DNA from 2 places in the Exiguobacterium sp. NPDC077395 genome. Region 1 is predicted to be linked to the other one. Evidence: a T-box and tRNA genes for the amino acid it is inferred to sense, from the RefSeq annotation. Region 1 holds a T-box; the other holds one or more tRNA genes.
The links. The T-box of region 1 lies ahead of argS (arginine--tRNA ligase). A T-box ahead of a tRNA ligase gene usually reads a tRNA of that ligase, here a tRNA-Arg.
Positions count from the first base shown of each region.

Region 2: it encodes a tRNA-Arg, which carries the amino acid that the T-box ahead of argS (arginine--tRNA ligase) is inferred to sense. The anticodon was not compared.

Region 1 covers NZ_JBNNHU010000002.1:277,100-280,267, reverse strand. The annotation lists gene argS (arginine--tRNA ligase) at 1-1,317, opposite strand, end outside; T-box leader at 1,376-1,587, opposite strand; gene ACQKD4_RS11880 (GGDEF domain-containing protein) at 1,742-3,168, shown strand, end outside.
Region 2 covers NZ_JBNNHU010000001.1:677,213-680,380, reverse strand. The annotation lists gene ACQKD4_RS03510 (Fis family transcriptional regulator) at 1-973, opposite strand, end outside; tRNA gene ACQKD4_RS03505 (tRNA-Arg) at 1,092-1,164, shown strand; gene clpP (ATP-dependent Clp endopeptidase proteolytic subunit ClpP) at 1,316-1,891, shown strand; gene ACQKD4_RS03495 (MerR family transcriptional regulator) at 1,935-2,630, opposite strand; gene ACQKD4_RS03490 (hypothetical protein) at 2,685-3,128, opposite strand.

The sequences.
Region 1 (3,168 bases):
GAGCATGCTGTCGAGATCGAATTCGATGTTGTTGATGCGTTCGTTCTTCAAGTCGTGGAAGACGACCGCTCCGACACCGACCATGCGTGCGACGTCTTCTGCGTTCGCAAGGTCTGGGTTCTTCTGCGCGATGTTCGCTTGTGCTTTTTCAATTGCTTCTTTCAACACTTCCTCAAGAAGAACGATGCGCCCTTTACGTGTCGACATCTTCTTCCCTTCTTGCAAGATCAAGCCGAACGGTACGTGATGCATGCCATCGACGAAGTCGTAGCCGAGCTTACGAAGAACCGAGAAGAGTTGTTTGAAGTGAAGCGCCTGTTCGCCACCGACGACATAGTTTGCTTGCACGAAGTTGTACGTTTCGTAGCGATAGATCGCTGCTGCCAAGTCACGTGTCGCGTACAATGTCGCGCCATCTTTCTTCTTGATTAAGCATGGTGGCAAATTCTCTTCTTCGAGCGAGACGACCATCGCGCCTTCACTTTCGACTAAGAGATTTTTTTCTTCGAGCATCTCGACGACGCGTCCCATCTTATCATTGTAGAACGCCTCACCGTTGAAGCTCTCGAATTTCACACCGAGGAGGTCGTATACTTTTTGGAACTCTTTAAGTGACTCGTCACGGAACCATTGCCAAAGCTCAGTCGCTTCTACGTCGCCATCCTCAAGCTTCTTGAACCACGCGCGACCTTCGTCTTCGAGTTCCGGCTGTGTCTTCGCTTCTTCGTGGAAGTGAACATATAATTTCAAGAGTTCTGCGATTGGATTGGCGCGTACCGCTTCCTCATCGCCCCACTTTTTGTATGCGACCATCAATTTCCCGAACTGTGTGCCCCAGTCTCCAAGGTGGTTGACACCGACAACATCATATCCGTTTTTGCGTGCGATTTGGTTGATCGCATTCCCGATCACCGTCGAACGTAAGTGACCCATCGAGAACGGCTTGGCAATGTTTGGTGACGAGAAGTCCGTCACAATCGTTTCATTGCGTGTTGCATGTGTCGCGTACTCTGACTTCTCATCGAGTACCGTGTTGATGATTTCTTTTGACACGACGTCACGGCTCAAGAACACGTTGACGTAAGGTCCTGCCGCCTCGACTTTTGTGAACAGTTCATCATTCAAGTCGTTTGCGATATCTGTCGCAATCATGACAGGTGCTTTACGATAAGCTTTCGCCAATTGGAAACATGGGAACGCGAGGTCACCGTGTGCCTCGTGTTTTGGCTTCTCAATCAATGCTTCAATCTGGTCAATCGTGAGCTCGTCTCCGATGACACGTGATAACGCTTCTGCGTACTTGCGTTCATAACTCATTTGTATGTCCTCCTTCTTCGTATCACAACTCATAAAAAAAACGCCCTTTGCATAGATGCAAAGAGACGGGAATTCCCGCGGTACCACTCTTCTTGCCTGCATGATGCAGACCGCTTTATGGTGATAACGGTTCCCTCCGGCTATGCCTACTCTCGTTTCGGATAGCATCTCAAAAGTGCGTTTCGCGACGTTTGTCAGCCTGGGCTCTCACCAATCCCCAGGTCGCTTTGTTGACTAAACCATCGTTACTCTCTTTTTCATCGACATTCGTCTATGCGGTTGAAAAGCAATTTCATTATAGAGGATATTCCGTGTATACTCAATGCTAGAATTCAAGCATCATTGGACAGAAGCAGGACTCACACGAAATCGTGACGAATCATTACTATTAGATCTTGAAATGTCCCATGCTAGGAGGGAACGCATGAACCACTTTCGTAAGATGTCCGTGCTCGGTTGGAGTATATGGAGTGCCTTATTCATCTTCACCATCGCATTATTTGCATTGGATGTCCTACACGCCCCGACGATTGATCCATTGTCGTTTATTTTAATTTCATTATTGGTCATCATTTTTCAACTCGACTCGATCGAAGTCAAAGGTGTGTACTTCACTTTTTCTGAAAGTATCGTCTTAATTTTATTTTTATTCTTTGGATTTGAAACAGCACTCATCGTCAACCAAATCGGGTTGTTCGTCTTTCAATTCGCCAACTTGAAACCGAAAGTTGCTATTCGCCGCTTCCGCTTCACGTATCCGTGGAATGCCATTACGGCGTACTTAGAGATTGTCATCCCGGCAGCGGTTTATCTCGCCCTCGGTGGGGAGACTGGTCTCGACTTTTATTCGCAAGATTCGTTCGTGCCGCTTGCCGGACTGTTCCTTGCCATCTTCTTAAACACGGTATTCCAAAAATATCAGGTGAAATGGTGGTTCCGCGTCGACATCGCATTAAGCGACTTTATGAAGATTGCCTTCTATACGTACGTCGTCAGTTTGATTTTCATCTTAGCGGCAGCGTTTTTCCGAGAGACCAACTTACTCGTCGTCAGTAGCATCGCCGCTGCGTTGACATTCTTTATTAAACGTCTCCTCATTCAAAAAGAGCGACAAGATGCATTCAAATCTTTGATTGAGCAATACGATGAAGCGAAAGAGGCCGTTTCCTTGTCACAGAGCGAGGCGCAAGCCATCGAAGTATTTTTAAGTCAATGCGAACAGCTGAATCATTATGATGAAGGGTATGTCGAGTTTAAATTGTTTGAACGCACCCTGTACTTTGATTTAAAGACGCGACAGCCCATCGATCGACCCATCGTCTTTACGTTGCTTGACATGAGTCAGCCAATCGAGCAAGTCCTCGACTATGAGATGCGCTTTGAATGGGATACTTCCCTTTCTGATGCTTTCCACGACGATTACCACAGCTTCGTTTCTGTTCGTTCGGAGGAAATCGAAGAGATTCGCACCTGGATTGTTATGATGGGAGAACCTGTATACGGTTATCCAAAGATTATTCAGCACGAAATCATCAAATTGTTAAAATCGTTCAACCGAACCATTAGCCGTTGTCACGAACGGGACCGCCTCTATACCGAGAGTCGGACGGACAGTTTAACGCTTCTTGCTAATGCGCGTGCATTTTATGAATATGGCATTCAACAAATATCCGATATGTCGGTATATCCTATATCGGTTGCCATGCTCGATATTGATTTTTTCAAAAAGATTAACGATACGTACGGTCATCAGGTCGGGGACCATGTCTTACAAGAGTTCGGACGACGAATCCGTCAAGTGCTCCGTCCAGACGACTTTGCTGCACGTTATGGTGGCGAAGAATTTATTTT
Region 2 (3,168 bases), on a different contig from region 1:
GCTTAATCATGAACGGTGAATGTCCATGACTCGTCGACCTTACGAAAAAGTGTTTCCATTCCATGATCCCGCCTTCGGTCTTCGCAAACTTCCCTTGAATGGCACGTCCGACTGTTGATTCGTGCTTGCCGATTTGTTGTGCGACGGTCCGACGGGTCAGCGGATTGAGGACAAGTTCTCCTTTCAGCCACTCGGTCTGACGTGACGCGATGACAGCCCATATCTCACGTAACGTCTCGTTCCGCATCGCAAGGGACGTCATCCACCATTTTGCCTCACGGTCATTGCCGACTTTCGTCGCGTCAAGTTCCGGGCTGAGCCACGTCGTGACAAGTTTTCCATCTTCGTAACGCACTTCGACTTCGGGGAAGACGTGACCCGTTTCTTCATATAATAAAGGACGTTTTGGTAGTGTTGCGACAATTCGCTCTAAACGGGCGAGCTCTTCATCTGAAATCGCGAGTACGCTCGCCATCTGTTTTTGGCTCACGCCACTCTCGATCGCATCAAATACATCGACGACGCGCGGGTCCTCATGTTCAATCGCATGCCGATACTGACACTCTCGTTCCGTCTTCGCCCCGATTCCCGTCGGCTCAAGAAATAAGAGTGCCTGTCTCGCCTGTTCGATTTGAGTCACGTCGACACCAAACCGTTCCGCCAACACATCATTCGTATCCGGCAATAATCCTCGATGGTCTAGCAACAGGACGAGCTGCCGTCTCAGCTCTTTCTCCGACTCGCTACCGCTTCCTTCGCGAATCTGGGTGAACAGCTTCTCTTCGAACGCGCTCGCCGCATCCGCGACCCATCCGAGATCCCCACTCCCGATATGAATGTTTGGATTATGGCGCGCCAGACGTGCGAGACGATACGAGAGCGCGAGACGGTCCGCCTCGAGCACCGGTAGCCGTTGCACAAGGTCTTGCGTCATCTGTTGCTGTTGTACCTGTTTTTGTTCTTGCCGTTGCATCGTTCTCCCCCCTCTTCTCTATTGTAACGAACCCGCTCCGCTCGCGCTCAAAAAAGGATAATGAACAGGATTGCTTTTTCAATAAAACAAATGTATAATAAATTCGTGTCACACATATGCACCCGTAGCTCAGGGGATAGAGCACTGGTTTCCGGTGCCAGGTGTCGGGAGTTCGAATCTCTCCGGGTGTATCAGATGTAGAGGTCAGGCAGATTGCCTGGCCTCTTTTTCGTTTCAGGACGCGAAAATCGTGGAATAGATGAAAAACGATGACTATCGTTTGACCAACATTGACTATACAGGTATGATGAACTTACAACCTACATAAAGGAGGCAGATTCAATGTTAATTCCAACAGTTATCGAACAGACAGGCCGTGGGGAGCGCGCGTACGACATCTACTCACGCTTGCTCAAAGACCGTATCATCCTTCTCGGAAGTGCGATTGACGACAACGTCGCGAACTCAATCGTCGCACAGCTTCTCTTCCTCGCAGCTGAGGATCCAGAAAAGGACATCTCGCTCTACATCAACAGCCCAGGTGGTTCGATCACAGCGGGTATGGCGATTTACGACACGATGAACTTCATCAAGCCGAACGTGTCGACGATTTGTATCGGAATGGCTGCATCGATGGGTGCCTTCTTGCTCCAAGCCGGTGAAAAAGGAAAACGCTTCGCACTTCCGAACGCGGAAATCATGATTCACCAACCGCTCGGCGGCACACAAGGCCAAGCGTCAGACATTAAGATTCACGCAGAACGTATCATTAAAATGCGTGAGAAATTGAACCAAATCATGGCAGAGAACACTGGACAGCCACTTGAAGTCATCGAGCGCGACACAGAGCGTGACTACTTCATGGCAGCTGACCAAGCGAAAGACTACGGTCTCATCGACAAAGTCATGACTCGCTAATCATACAAAAGACGTTTCCCAATCAATCGGGAAACGTCTTTTTCTATTCGATGGGCATCCAGACTTCGATTATGTCATCCGCCCCTGCCTGACCGTGAATGTAGCGTTCAAAGTCGACCGCATCACGGAGCGTCACGTCCGGAACGTTCAACAGTTGCTCGTATGTCGTAGGAATCATCGGGATGCCCCCTTCGACTGTCGCGACGATATAGTTCCCCTCGGTCAATTCGACTTGTCGCGCCTCTTCCCCACTCACGGACTTCGTCATGCCAGCCACATACCCGTTCTCATGCGGGAGGCAGATGCCGTATGACTCGTCCGTCGTCAATTCCGGTTGGAGCCTCTCCCACACGCGCGGGATGTCCTCTAACGTACTCGCGTATCCGTAGACTGTAATCGGTTCACGCAATGTTTCGTATCGAATGTTCATGTCATTCCCTCCTGACTGCATCGACCGAATCTGTCCTTCGATTCGGTGAAGCTGTTCAATTTCCGTCCTAACTTCACATAACCGTGTTTCAAGCAACGTCTCAACAGACTGTCCAGACTGAATCTGTTCTAAACTGAGCCCGATTTGACGTAATCGTTTAATTTCACTCAAGCGTCGAATCTCTTCCATCCCGTACATCCGATACTGGTTGCCCGATCGTGTCGGTCGAATCAACCCGCGCCCTTCGTAAAATTTGATGGCTTTGACCGACAATCCGGTCACATGCGCCACTCTTCCAATCGGAATCACTGTTCCCACCTCCTATCTTCACTGTACAGCCGTCCCTAAGAGGCAGGTCAACCATTAGTTTTCGGGTACCCTAACACCGAACACGTATCGACTGTCGCCCTGCGTCCATTCCCCGCCGACCTCGTATAGATAAATGCCGGGTTCGTCTGGTACGACCGGTTCAGCCGGGACGAGCTCTCCGTCCTCAATCTGAAAGAAACTCGATTCCATCGGGTCGGCATAATAGACAACGTCAATCGCGTCACCCGGTTTGACCGTGATGAGTTGTAGGTCATCCGCTTCCGGCAAGCCATAGTCGGCGCACGTCGCACGACTGCCAGCTTCCCAACAATACGTTGATTGTTCTACTTCCGCTGTCACCGAACCGACACGAACCGTCGGGAGCGGCGGTTTGACGGGGTCGTCCCCATCACCGAACCAAGACACGGCGACATAAATCACCCCTACACCGACAAGTAACCCAATCAATACAATCCAAAAACGCCGATTACGCTTCACGGTCTCATCTCCTTTCCTAACTCATTCCCTATCGTGCAGG